DNA from 3 places in the Acidovorax sp. Q11 genome. Region 3 is predicted to be linked to each of the others. Evidence: predicted binding sites of a transcription regulator. Region 3 holds the regulator's gene; each other region holds the start of a gene.
The links. Region 3 encodes LexA, which represses DNA repair genes until DNA is damaged. Its sites were predicted from a motif close to ACTGTATNNNNATACAGT; they were not measured.

Region 1 (4,560 bases), on a different contig from region 3:
TGGTCGGCCATCAGCACGGGGGCCTGCACCTGTTCGGGCCCCAGGCGGGCCGACAGGCGCTCCAGCAGCTGGTGCAAGGCTTCGCCTGGGGACGCAGGGTTGTCGGCACCGCCAGGGCAACCGCCACCATGATCGCCGGGCGGCAGCAGGCTGGCACTGCGGTGCGGCAGCGGTGCCGACTCCAGCAGGCGCAGCGTGATCTGGTTGGCCGGTGCGGCCAGGGTGGTGCGCGCCAGGTTTTCAGACAGCAGGCGCCGCAGGTGCGCCATGTCCTGCGTGGCCTGGGCGGTGCGCACCAGCAGGGCCTGCGTGGGGGCGATCACCACCCCGTCGATGCGCCGCAGGTCGTGGCGCCAGGCCAGCTCCAGCGCCAGTGCGCCCTGCTGGCGCGCCTGCAGCCAGCCCTGCAAGGCCGTGAGGCAACGGTGGGCGCTCCACAGCAGGGCGTCGGCCGAGGTGGCCAGTGCAGGCAATTCGGTGGCCAGCGCAAACTGCTCGGGCAGCTCCAGCCAGGCATGGGCTTCGGGGGCTTCGCCCAGGGCCTGGTCCAGCACCCGCAACACCCCAGCCCCCAGGCGCCGGGCCAGCCCGGCACGCGGCAGTGCCCACAATGCGCCCCAGGTGCGGCAGCCCATGCGCTCCAGGCTGGCCACATGCGGGCGCAAGGCGGTCAGGGTGTGCAAAGGCAGGGTGTGCACCGCTGCCCTGTCTTGCCCTGGCCGTCCTTCTTGCCCTCGTGGTGGATGCCCGGCCAGCGCCATGCGCAGCCAGGCCTGCGCTACCAGGGCCGTGGGCCCACAACCCCAGTGGGCCTGCATGGCGGGTGATTGCTGCGGTGGTATCGGTTGTGGCGACGGCACATCCTCCGCCCCGGCTGCCTTGGTGTCTGCCAGCCCCCCGGAGGCTTCGGCCCAGGCCTGCAACACCAAGACCCGCAAGGCATCGCGCCCGCCCCAAAGGCGCTCGGTGGTCGAGACCTCCAGCAGCACGGTGTCGCCATCCACCAGCGCCACGCGCGGGGTAAAGCGCAGGGCCCACCAGCCTGCGGCGGGCGCAGCCATCGTGCCAGCCGCAGCCGCCGCCCCGGTATTGGCCGGGCTGGCTGCGGGCTCATCCCGCCATGGCAGCGGCAATGCGATCCAGTGCATGCCCCCTCCCCTGCAGCGCCGCCACTGCGGGCTCCGGACGCATGGGCTGCGCCGCCTGGCCCCCCGAGGCCGCTGCGTTGTAACGCGCCACCATGGCGCGGGCCACCACCTGCGCGGCGTGGCGGCGCTCGGCCTGCGCCGCCAGTGCCTGCGCCAGCCGGGGGTGGCAGCCCGGCAGATCGAGCGCCTGCACCAGGGGCGGCCCCCGGCGCTTGAGGATCTGCACCTGCATACCGGGCGCGGCAGGCGCGGATGTATCGGCAGACAGCCACCGCCCCTGCACCTGAAGCCGCAGCAGGGCTGGCGATGCCTGTGGCGCGGCGCTGATCGGGCGAAATACCCACAGCAGTTGCTGTAGCTGCGCCGCCGCCAGCTGCAATCTGCGCAAGGCTGCAGCGGGGGCCTGCGGCAGCCAGGCCATGACGGCCAGCACATCGCTGCACCGCAGCGCCTGTTCGGCCGCCCAGAATGCCGCACGGGCGCTGTCGGCCCGCACCACACACAGCCGCTCGGGCAGCAGCCCCTGCGCCTTCAGTGCCGGGCCAAAGGGCTCGCAAGGGGGTGCCACCGCCACCACGGCCCCTGCGCGGCGGGCCGTGGCCTGTGCCAGCGCAGGCAATACCAACAGCCACTCATGCAGGCCCGCCAAGGGCTGCAGCACCTCGCACAGCGCACCCAGCGGCCAGCCCCCGCCCGGCAATTGGGCATCCAGCGGCGCGTACCCCGTGGGCTGGGCCGCCTGCGGGCCCGCCCCCAGGGCATCGGCATGCCAGACACCGGGCACGGCAGAGGGCAGATCGGGCGCAATCCGCAAGGACAGGCTGGGCGCGGGCATGGCGGGGACGGGGCTTCAAAGAACAAGAATGCTGTAAATATAACCAGTATTTTGAAGCATGGCGAGCCGGAAAGGGATGGCGCCAGGGTCTGAGGGGGCATGGGGCTGCTAGCGCTTGCAGGCAAGGCCGAAAAGGCCTGTGGCCCCTCGCCATGCTCAGGCCAAGCCATGCCTACGGCATGGCGGTGGAACAGCGATTTACCTTTCGCAGCAGGCGAGCCACCAGCGTGCCCTCTGCACGCGCCTTGAGGCGTGTCAGAGCCGCTGCAGCGCCCAGTCGCACCAGTCCGCCACAGCCGCATCCATGGGCGTGGCGCGGTCCGACAGCTGGGGCCAGCGGCGGTGGCTGGCGTTCAGGATGCTCTGCAGCTGCCACAGCGCCTCCCGCCCCACCAGGGCCACTTCGGCCATGCCGATGGCATCGCCCTGCAACTGCGCCAGCAATTCGCCCTGGTGCTGGGGGTGAGAGCCCGCCTCGATCAAGGCTTTCTGCAGTGCCAACAAGCGGGAATCGGTGAATGCAAAGGCGCTGTCTGCCGGGGCCTTGGCAGCACCGGGGGGCAGGGCCGCCTTGAGCTGATCCCAGTAGGTAAAGGCCTCGGCCAGCAGGTCAATCTGGCGGGGAGCATCATTGCCCAGCGGCATCAGGGCCGATTCGCGTGCCACCTCTTCCTGCAGCAACGGCAGGATGTGGGCCACGAGCGCGGAAGGGAATTTGCGGTGGTTGAGCCGCAGCACCAGCGACAGCCGCTGCGCGGGCATGTCCTCGTATTTTTCGTAGAACGCAGTCACCACCTCGGCCAGCAACAGGATGCACCCCATGGGCGTGATGTCGGCACCGGCCAGGCCACGCGGGTAGCCGCTGCCGTCCATGCGCTCGTGGTGCTCCAGCACCGCCACCTCGGCGGCACGGGCGTACACCTTGGTGTCGCGGATCATCAGCATGGCCGTGATGGGGTGCGCCACCAGGTGCTTGCGCTGCACCCCCACCACCTTGTGGTCGGGGTCGCTCCAGGCGGGGTCCATGTGCAGCACGCCCAGGTCGTGCAACAAGGCCGCAGCAGCCAGGGTGCCGCAGTCACGCTCCGCCAGCCCACTCTTGATGCCCAAGAACACGGCCACGGTCATCATCTGCAAGCTGTGTTCGAACAATTCGGGGCGCTGGTCGCGCATGACCGTGAGCTTGCAGGCCATGGGCGCTGGCAGGACCAAGGAGCGCAGCGGCGCCAGCAGGCAGGCCGCCGAGGGGCCCAGCGCCTCGGCCAGCATGTTGGGCAAGGCCTCCTGCTCAATGAGCGCCTGCCCCGCTGCCAGCAAGGCGGGCACGTCCACGGGGTTTTCGATGGACAGGTGGCGATCGATGGGTTCGCGCAGCTTGTGCTGCACCAGGCGGTCGTACAGGCGGCTGTCGATGCGGGCGCCCTTCTCCACCAGTTTGATGCCGTTGTCGGTGTAAATGGCGGCGTCCGCCACCACCGTGCGGCGGTCGGCCATGTCGGTCAACGCGCGCAGGTAATGGGGGCTGTCAGCGGTATCAATGTCCGCCGAATCGAGGGGGTCTGTCATGCGAGGAACAACAAATCGTTACCTCGGACTATATGACGTTCTCTTGCGGGGCACTGACACAAAACGCTCTTCGACACCGCATGGTCTTGATGCACATCAAGTGCCGACCGTGGCCTGCCAAAGGCCCCCTTGCACCGCCTGGGGGAGCGCGATCACCGGCTGCCACGGCGCTTTTCGCCACGAAAACCGCCGGTTGCACCGTTCCAAATCCGCATCAGGGTTTTCATGGAATGTGGATGGCTAAAGCCCGCTTTTTGCGCTCCATGGACAGTCAGTCTTGGGTAAACCCTGAAAAGTTCCACGCCGATTGTTTCCAATGCTGGAACAGTTAGTTCGCGACCCGGTGGTTTTTCTGTGACCTTTACCCGCGTACAGTTCACCCCATCGATGAGCCGAACCCGCAAGGCGACTCACCGAACCCGGTTTGAAGCAGCTTTCAGTTTTTGGCTCTTTGCTCCGGTTTTTTGAGCCGCTTTTTTAACTTCAAGGATTTTCATCATGAACAACACCGCACGTTTCCTCTCCATTGCCGCTGTCGCTGCTTTCGCCTCTTTTGGCGCCCACGCTGACGAAGCCGATGCTTCGCAGTTCGCCACGAAGTTCGAAACCAATCGCACCCGCGCCGAAGTGGCCGCCGAAGCCGCCACCGTGGCCCAGACCCGCAGCATCGAACCCGCTGGTTCGCGTGTGGTGACTTACAAGAGCACTGCCGACCGCGCTGCTGTGCGTGCCCAGGCTGCTGACGCTGTGCGCACCGGCCAGATCGCTTACGGCGAGCGTGGCTGAGCTGAATCCGCTGGATTCAATGCCCACCCTCTCTGATTACTTGAACCCCAATTTCTGAATTTCACCGGAGTTTCACCATGAACAAGACCGCTCGCATCATCTCCATCGCCGCTGTGGCTGCTTTCTCTGCCTTCGGCGCCCACGCTGACGAAGCCGACGGCTCGCAGTTCGCCCTGAAGTTCGACACGAACCGCACCCGCGCTGAAGTGGCTGCTGAAGCCGCCA
Region 2 (4,560 bases), on a different contig from region 3:
CGATCTCGACCGCATCGCCATGCAGCTCCATCAGCTCGCGGCGCGCGGCGGCTTCGCCCTTGCCCATGAGCTTGGTGATGAGGCCTTCGGTGGCGGCAAAGTCCATGTCGCCCAGCTGCACGGGCAGCAGGCGGCGGGTGTCGGGGTTGAGCGTGGTTTCCCACAGCTGCTCGGCGTTCATCTCGCCCAGGCCCTTGAAGCGGCTGATCTGGCACTTCTCTTTCGGCACGCCGTCCTTGGCGCACTTGTCGAGGATGGCCGTCAGCTCGCCATCGTCCAGCGCATACATCTTGGCGGCGGGCTTTTTGCCGCGCGCGGGTACATCCACGCGGAACAGCGGCGGGCGCGCCACGTAGATGTGACCGGTTTCGATGAGCTTGGGAAAGTGGCGGAAGAACAGCGTGAGCAGCAGCACCTGGATGTGCGAGCCGTCCACGTCGGCATCTGACAGGATGCAAACCTTGCCGTAGCGCAGGCCGCTCAGGTCCGGCGTGTCGTTGGGGCCATGCGGGTCCACGCCGATGGCCACCGAAATGTCGTGGATTTCGTTGTTGGCAAACAGGCGGTCGCGCTCGACCTCCCAGGTGTTGAGCACCTTGCCGCGCAGCGGCAAGATGGCCTGGTTTTCCTTGTCGCGGCCCATCTTGGCGCTGCCACCGGCCGAGTCGCCCTCGACCAGAAAGACTTCGTTGTGGGCGATATCCTTGCTTTCGCAATCGGTGAGCTTGCCGGGCAACACGGCCACGCCGGAGCCCTTGCGTTTTTCCACCTTCTGCCCGGCCTTCTGGCGGGTTTGGGCAGCCTTGATGGCCAGCTCGGCAAGCTTCTTGCCGTATTCAACGTGCTGGTTGAGCCACAGCTCCAGCGCGGGGCGCACGAAGCCGCTGACCAGCCGCACCGCATCGCGCGAGTTCAGGCGCTCCTTGATCTGGCCCTGGAACTGCGGGTCCAGCACCTTGGCTGAGAGCACATAGCTGGCGCGCGCAAACACGTCCTCGGGCAGCAGCTTCACACCCTTGGGCAACAGGCTGTGCAGTTCGATAAAGCTCTTGACCGCATTGAACAGGCCGTCGCGCAGGCCGCTTTCGTGCGTGCCGCCCGCGCTGGTGGGAATCAAATTGACGTAGCTCTCGCGCACGGGCTGGCCGTCTTCGGTGAAGGCCACACACCACGATGCACCCTCGCCCTCCGCAAAACTCTCGTTGTTGCGGTCGGCAAAACCCTCGCCTTCAAACAGCGGGATCACCGGGTCGCCGTTGAGCGTCTGCATCAGGTAGTCGCGCAGGCCGCCTTTGTATTGCCAGGTTTGCGTGTCGCGCGTCTTCTCGTTGACGAGCTGCACCGTCACGCCGGGCATCAGCACGGCCTTGCTGCGCAACAGGTGGGTGAGCTCGCCCATGGGCAACGCGCTCGACTCGAAATACTTGGCATCAGGCCATACGCGCACCGACGTGCCCTGCTTGCGCTCGCCCGCCTCCAGCGGCCGGGCCACCAGGGGCTCGATCACATCACCGGCCGAGAACACCAGGCGCGCCACCTTGCCTTCGCGGTAGCTCGTCGCTTCCAACCGCGTCGCCAGGGCGTTGGTCACACTCACGCCCACGCCGTGCAGGCCGCCCGAGAAGCTGTAGGCGCCGCCCTTGCCCTTGTCGAACTTGCCGCCCGCGTGCAGGCGGGTGAACACCAGCTCGATCACCGGGGCGTTTTCCTCGGGGTGCATGCCATAGGGGATGCCCCGGCCATCGTCTTCGACACTGACCGAGCCATCGGCATGCAGCGTGACGCGGATCTTCTTGCCGTGGCCGGCCAGCGCCTCGTCGGCGGCGTTGTCCAGCACTTCCTGGATGATGTGCAGGGGGTTGTCGGTGCGGGTGTACATGCCCGGGCGTTGCTTGACGGGCTCGAGGCCCTTGAGCACGCGGATCGAGCCTTCGGAATATTCGCTGGCGGATGCAGAAGACGGTTTGGCAGACATAGCGGCGGATTGTAGTGCGGCAGGCGCGGCGTAGCTGGATAAAAAACCAGTCATTACCCACCCTGCAGGGCACTGTATTGGTCACGGGTGTATCAGCGCGTTTCACGCAATCTGGCTACATTCCTTCGTATGCATATGAATCCTCCCAAACTGTCCATGTTCCAGGTGCTGGCCTGCGGTGCAGCCATCGTGACCCTGTCCATGGGCATTCGCCACGGTTTTGGCCTGTGGCTGCTGCCCATCACGCAAGAGATGGGCTGGACGCGCCAGTCGTTTGCGCTGGCCATCGCCATCCAGAACCTGTCCTGGGGCCTGATCGGCATTTTTGCGGGCATGGTGGCCGACCGGTTTGGCGCGTTCCGCGTGCTCATGGGCGGCGCGGTGCTGTACGGCCTGGGCCTGGCGGGCATGGCGCTGTCACCTACGCCCACGCTGTTTGCGCTGACGGCGGGCGTGCTGATTGGTGCCGCGCAGGCGGGTACCACCTACGCCGTGATCTATGGCGTGCTGGGGCGGCAGATTGCGCCCGAAAAGCGCTCCTGGGCCATGGGTGTGGCGGCGGCGGCGGGCTCGTTCGGGCAGTTCCTGATGGTGCCGGTCGAAGGCTGGCTCATTGCGGGCCTGGGCTGGCAGCAGGCGCTGCTGGTGCTGTCGATGGCCGTGTTGCTCATCGTGCCCCTGGCCTTTGGCCTGCGCGAGCCGGGCTTCAAGGGAGCGGCCCCCGTGAAACGCGAGCAGACCATCGTGCAGGCGCTGGGCGAGGCCTTCCGCTACCCCAGCTTCAACCTGTTGATGGCGGGTTACTTTGTGTGCGGCTTCCAGGTGGTGTTCATCGGCGTGCACATGCCCAGCTACCTGAAAGACCATGGGCTGTCGCCCCAGGTGGCCAGCTATGCGCTGGCGCTGATCGGGCTGTTCAACGTGTTTGGCACCTACATCGCCGGCACCTTGGGCCAGCGCATGCCCAAACGCTTCATCCTGGCCTTCATCTACTTTGCGCGCGCAGCGGCCATCACCGTGTTCCTGATCGTGCCGCTGTCGCCGCTGTCGGTGTATGTGTTCTCGGCCGTGATGGGCACGCTGTGGCTGTCCACCATCCCACCCACCAACGCGACCATTGCGCAGATTTTTGGCGTGCAGCACCTGTCGATGCTGGGCGGCTTTGTGTTCTTCAGCCACCAGATCGGCAGCTTCCTGGGCGTGTGGCTGGGCGGTTATCTGTATGACGCCACGGGCAACTACGATATCGTCTGGTACATCGCCATCGGCCTGGGCGTGTTTGCCGGGCTGGTGAACCTGCCCGTCAAGGAAAGCCCCATCCAGCGCTCTACCCCGCAGCCTGCCTGACCCTCCCGCCCGCCATGCACACCCCGCCACCGCCCCCAAAACCCAGGCCGCGCGCCCTGCGCTGGCTGAGCGCGGCCGTGGCGGTGCTGCTGTGTCTGGCGGTGTTTGGCCTGTACACCGCGCCCGAGTTCATGGTGATGCTCGCCGACCAGATGTGGGCGTGTTTCTGACGGCTACGGCTGGCAGATTCAAGGTTTTTTGGGCTTCTGCGCGCTCTGAGCAAGCCTTTATAGCTATATATTCAATAGCATCATGCATGGCACTGAAGCCCCCTCCGCATGGGTCCGCCGCTGGGCCCACTTGATTCCCTCCGGCAGCGCGGTGCTGGATGTGGCCTGTGGCGCGGGCCGCCACCTGCGCTGGCTGCGCAGCCAGGGGCACCCGGTGGTGGGCGTGGACCGGTCCGCCGAGGCCCTGGCCGCCTGCGACGGGCTGGGTGAATTGCTGCTGGCTGACATTGAGAGCGGCCCCTGGCCCCTGGCGGGACGCCAGTTTGGCGCCGTGGTGGTCACCAACTACCTGTGGCGGCCGCTGCTGCCCACTATCTTGGACACCGTCGCCCCCGGTGGCGTGCTGATCTACGAGACCTTTGCCCAGGGGAACGAAACCGTGGGGCGCCCCGCGCGGCCCGAGTTCCTGCTCATGCCTGGCGAGCTGCTGGGCGCCTGCCAGAGGCTGCGTGTGGTGGCCTACGAAGACGGGTTCCTGGACGAACCCGCACGTTTTGTGCAACGCGTCACGGCCGTGCGGGAACTCCCGCAGCCTGGCGAGCCTTCCCGGCATCTTTTGTCCATCGCGGCTAGTTAGAATGCCCTTTTACCGTTTTTCACTGCGGACATGACCTCTTCCTCCGTGCCTCTTACCGGCAGCATCGTCGCCCTCGTCACCCCCATGCACGCGGACGGCAGCGTGGACTACCCCGCCCTGCGCAAACTGATCGACTGGCATATCGCCGAAGGCACCGACTGCATCGGCGTGGTGGGCACCACGGGCGAATCGCCCACGGTCAATGTCGAAGAGCACTGCGAGATCATCCGCGTCGCGGTCGAACAATCCGCCAAGCGTGTGCCCATCATGGCCGGCTGCGGCGCCAACTCCACCGCCGAAGCCATCGAGCTGGCCAAGTTCGCCAAGAAGGTCGGCGCCGACAGCCAGCTGCAGGTCGTGCCTTACTACAACAAGCCCACACAAGAGGGCCAGTACCAGCACTTCAAGGCGATTGCCGAAGCCACGGGCGA
Region 3 (4,560 bases):
GCAGGCGGCCACGTCAATGTGGCTGCCGACCTTGCCTGTTTGTGCAATCAGCTTGAGGCGGGGTAGCTTCTCGACGAGTTGACGTGTGATCTGGGTGCGTTCCCGCACCAGCACGATGATGTCGGCATCTTTGAGTCGCACGGAGAGCTGGCCGAGCCCCTTGACGGTGTTGGTGTAAACCTTGGCGGTGTACGCGTCGAGCCGGGAGGCGCAATGCAGTTTGCGCACTGCATCCTGGTAATCGTCGAGGATCACTATGTTCATCCCGACATTGTGCCTTGGCAGAGATTGCGTACCGCGCCAGGTGGCCGCTTGGCGCACCAAAATCCCCGGCTTTTGGTGACGGAGTGTTGGTGATGCCTGGCCCGGCATTCCACCGAAGGGGTGGCGTGAAATCGGGCCGATGGATTTGAAGCGCTGGTGTCTTTGCTCTCAGAGGGCTCGCAAGCTTGCGCTTCAACTCCAAGGCATGCACCTCCATCACCGTGGGACTGCAGTGCGGTCTTTGAAAAGGTCTTCCGACAGGCCTCAGGCCCGCATGGCTTCGGAGGCCACCATGCGATCCAGCTCGGCGCACACATCGGCCATGCTGCCCGCAATCACCAGGCGGCCCGTGCCAGAGTCGGACACCCGCCGCAGGACCTTGGGCGATCGCAGGCTGCGGGCATGCGAATCTGCTGGCAGCGCTGATAAAAATGCGTGGCGGTGGCTGCCCATGGGGTTGGCCATGGGCAAAAAAGACCTGCCCGCTGACGCGGGCTGCCGTGTGGGTGCCTCGGAGGGGCGCAGCGGAGGCTTGACCGTGAACGGCCAGTTGCCACGCAGTGGCCGTGGGCCCTGCTGCGGGGTAGGCGGGCGCGGGTGGCCCACTACTGCGGCGTTGTCGTCTGCTGCGGTATCTGCGCGCGCAGGGTGTACCAGCAGGCGCTTCAGGCCGCGCAGCGGATTTTGCAAGGCGGTAAGGGTGAACAAGGCAAGTCCCATGTGAAAACTCCGAAGGTCGGGGGTTGAACACAGGCAGGATTGCAAAGTGATTTCATGCCATGCTGTTTGCCGGGCCATGGCGGACGTGCTGCTGCCTGTGGTGCAAGAGACTGGCATCACAAGACAAACAACGTCGCCGCGCTGGTACGGCTGGTGGCATGGCATGGGGTCTGCACTGCAGGGCTGGTGTGCTGTGCCCAGCCCACCAAACGCCCGCCACCCGCAGTGCGGCCCAAACGGAGTGGTCTACATCAGCATGGTGTTGCGGATGAGCCCCACAGCCAGGCCTTCGATTTCGAAGGGTTCACCGGGCTGGACCACGATCACCGGGTAGTCGGGGTTTTCGGGCAAGAGCTCGATGGCGGTGGCGGTGCGGCGCAGGCGCTTGACGGTGACATCGTCACCCAGCCGCGCCACGATGATCTGCCCGTTGCGGGCTTCGCGGGTGGACTGCACTGCGAGCAGGTCGCCGTCCATGATGCCGGCGTCGCGCATGGACATGCCGCGCACTTTGAGCAGGTAATCGGGTTTGTGCTGGAAGAGGCTGTTTTCCACGCTGTAGGTCTGGTCCACATGTTCCTGCGCGAGAATGGGCGACCCCGCTGCCACGCGCCCCACCAGGGGCAGCACCAGCTGCGACAAGCCTGGAATTGGCAGGCTGAACTGGCTGCCAAGCTGGAGGCTACGGGCCGCATTGATGGAGCGGACCGTGTCGCCACGCAGGCGAATGCCACGCGATGTGCCGCTGACCAGCTCGATCACCCCTTTGCGGGCCAGAGCCTGCAGGTGCTCTTCGGCGGCGTTGGCTGATTTGAACCCCAGCTCGGCCGCGATTTCTGCGCGGGTCGGGGGCGCGCCAGTGCGTGCAATGGCGGTCTGGATGAGATCCAGAATCTGCTGCTGGCGGGCGGTGAGTTTGGGGTTGTCGAGCATGGTGGTTTCCGGTGGCGGCGGTTACAGTGGCGAACAACTGTTTTTTAATCCAGTAACTGTATTTTTCACCAGTTTTTCGGAGTATGCAAGTGAGTGGGCAAAAAATTGTGGTTTTGGGCACCGGGGGCACCATCGCGGGCACCTCGGCGCAGGCGGGGGACAACATTGGCTACACCGCAGCCCAGGTGGGGGTAGAGCAACTGCTGGCCGCCGTGCCGGGCCTGCAGGCGCTGGCGGGCGGCATGCTGGTGGCCGAGCAGGTGGCCCAGGTGGACAGCAAGGACATGGATGACGGTGTGTGGCGGGCGCTGGCCCAGCGCTGCGCGCACCACCTGGCGGACCCGGATGTGCGGGGCCTGGTCATTACCCACGGCACCGACACGCTGGAAGAAACCGCCTGGTTTCTGCGCGAAGTGCTGGACGCCACCAAGCCTGTGGTGCTGACCTGTGCCATGCGCCCCGCGACGGCGCTGACGCCCGACGGTCCGCAGAACCTGCTGGACGCTGTGGCCGTGGTGCTGGCCCCTGGCGCCACCGGGGTGGTCGCTGTGGCGGCCGGAGAAGTGCATGCCGCCCGCAGCGTGCAGAAGGTCCACCCGTACCGGGTGCATGCCTTCAATTCGGGCGATGCCGGCCCCTTGGGGTGGGTGGAGGAAGGACGGGTGCGCCTTGTGCAAAATTGGCCCCTTGCGCCTGTTGGGCGCGCCTTTTCTGCTATCAAAACAGGAATTGAAGCCCACGAATGGCCCTGGGTGGAGGTGGTGCTGAGCCACGCAGGGGCACGGGCCCAGACCGTGGATGCGCTGGTGCATGCCGGTGTGCGGGGTCTGGTGGTGGCCTGCACGGGAAACGGGACCATTCACCATGCGCTGGAGGCCGCCTTGCTGCGGGCACAGCAGGCCGGTGTGCGCGTGGTGCGGGCCACCCGGTGCACCGAAGGGCAGGTGCTGCCCAAGCCCGACGATGTGTTGCCGGATTCCCTGGGGCTGTCGCCAGTGAAGGCGCGGGTGGCCTTGGTGCTCGACCTGCTGCAGGCGCACTGACGAGGCTGGCTGCTTTATTTATATATGTTCGCAGCACTCAAGACGCATGCCTGGGCCTATCCGGCGCTGGAGGTGGTGCACATCGTGGGCATCGCGCTGCTGCTGGGCAACCTGGTGTTGCTGGAGTTGCGGGTGTTTGGCCGGGGTGCGGCGCTGCCGGTGAAGGACCTGGCCCGGCTGAGCCTGTCGCTGGCGCTGTGTGGTTTCGCACTGGCCGCCGCCTCGGGCCTGCTGATGTTTGCCACCCAGCCAGCCGAGCTGCTCAGCAACCGGGCATTCACCTTGAAGATGCTGTTGTTAATGCTTGCCGGGTGCAATGCCGCATGGTTTCATGGGCGCGGTTCACTCCTGCGGCTGGACGCCCTGGCCCGCGCACAGATGCTGGCTTCCACGGTGGTCTGGCTGGCCGTGGTGGTGTGTGGCCGCTGGATCGCCTATCTGTAAAACCTGTCCGGTTCCTCTTTTCTTCGGGAGTCTGTATGAGCCTGCAACGACGCCACTTGCTTGTCGCCGCCACCGCCTGGCCCCTGGGGGGGCAGGCGCACCATGGCTGGAGCAGCTTTGACCCGGACCGCCCCATTTATCTGGAAGGCACCGTGCGCAAGGCGCGCTGGCAGAACCCCCATGCAGAACTGTCGCTGGAGCTTGCCGCTGGCTTGAAGCTGCCTGCCGACCTGGCCCAGCGGCAGGTACCCGCACAGACGGCGCCAGTGGACGGCCGAGCGCTGCTGGCCAAGGCCGTGTTGCCCACCCGCAAGGACCGGCTCTGGGAGGTCGAGCTGGCGCCCCTCACACGCATGCAGGCGTGGCAGGTGCAGGAGATCCTGCCGGGCGCCCAGGTCTCGGTGGTGGGGTTCACCTTGCATGAGGAGAAGGGCGACCCGGTGCTGCGCGCGGAGTACCTGTATGTCGATGGCAAAGCCTACGGCCTGCGGTCCAGCCCCGCATGATGTGTGGGTCAATGTCGGGGTGATGAGGTACTGCTGCGGCGGAACTGATGCCGGGCAGCGTTGGCGCACGAGCATGTTGGCGCCATAAAAAAGCGACGCCCCTGTGCAGGACGTCGCCGGTTCGTAGCGATCAGCGTGGCCGTATGGCCGGGGCCGCACCAGCGACCGCTTTGTTTTCTCGTCTCAGCTCGCCAGGGCTTGCAGCGCGCGTGCCGTGATCTCGTCCACGCTGCCTGTGCCGCTGATGGCCCGGTACTTGGGGGCCACTGCGGGTTCTGCCTTGGCCCAGTTGCCGTAGTAGTCCACCAGGGGACGCGTCTGGTCGCTGTAGACCTGCAGGCGCTTCTTGACGGTTTCTTCCTTGTCGTCTTCGCGCTGGATCAGCTCTTCGCCCGTCACATCGTCCTTGCCTTCCACCTTGGGGGGGTTGAACTTGACGTGGTAAGTGCGGCCACTGGCGGGGTGCGAGCGGCGGCCGCTCATGCGTTCGATGATGGCGTCGAAGGGCACATCGATTTCAAGCACGTAGTCGAGCTTGACGCCTGCGGCCTTCATCGCGTCGGCCTGGGGGATGGTGCGGGGGAAACCGTCGAACAGGAAGCCCTTGGCGCAGTCAGGCTGCGTGATGCGTTCCTTGACCAGACCGATGA

Region 1: the regulator LexA is predicted to act here: its motif matches at 2,014-2,031, upstream of imuA (translesion DNA synthesis-associated protein ImuA).
Region 2: the regulator LexA is predicted to act here: its motif matches at 2,009-2,026, upstream of ACYZGB_RS06045 (DNA topoisomerase IV subunit B).

The regions. Positions count from the first base shown of each region.
Region 1 is NZ_JBUDZG010000002.1:140,761-145,320, reverse strand. Features, by position in the region: gene ACYZGB_RS03095 (Y-family DNA polymerase) at 1-1,148, opposite strand, end outside; gene imuA (translesion DNA synthesis-associated protein ImuA) at 1,111-1,983, opposite strand; gene ACYZGB_RS03085 (HD-GYP domain-containing protein) at 2,239-3,549, opposite strand; gene ACYZGB_RS03080 (hypothetical protein) at 4,048-4,335, shown strand; gene ACYZGB_RS03075 (DUF4148 domain-containing protein) at 4,413-4,560, shown strand, end outside.
Region 2 is NZ_JBUDZG010000005.1:21,956-26,515, forward strand. Features, by position in the region: gene ACYZGB_RS06045 (DNA topoisomerase IV subunit B) at 1-1,975, opposite strand, end outside; gene ACYZGB_RS06050 (MFS transporter) at 2,105-3,322, shown strand; gene ACYZGB_RS06055 (hypothetical protein) at 3,337-3,492, shown strand; gene ACYZGB_RS06060 (class I SAM-dependent methyltransferase) at 3,575-4,129, shown strand; gene dapA (4-hydroxy-tetrahydrodipicolinate synthase) at 4,160-4,560, shown strand, end outside.
Region 3 is NZ_JBUDZG010000003.1:147,417-151,976, reverse strand. Features, by position in the region: gene ACYZGB_RS04400 (D-2-hydroxyacid dehydrogenase family protein) at 1-264, opposite strand, end outside; gene ACYZGB_RS04395 (hypothetical protein) at 529-984, opposite strand; gene lexA (transcriptional repressor LexA) at 1,231-1,917, opposite strand; gene ACYZGB_RS04385 (asparaginase) at 2,001-2,960, shown strand; gene ACYZGB_RS04380 (hypothetical protein) at 2,985-3,404, shown strand; gene ACYZGB_RS04375 (DUF6152 family protein) at 3,440-3,910, shown strand; gene adk (adenylate kinase) at 4,094-4,560, opposite strand, start outside.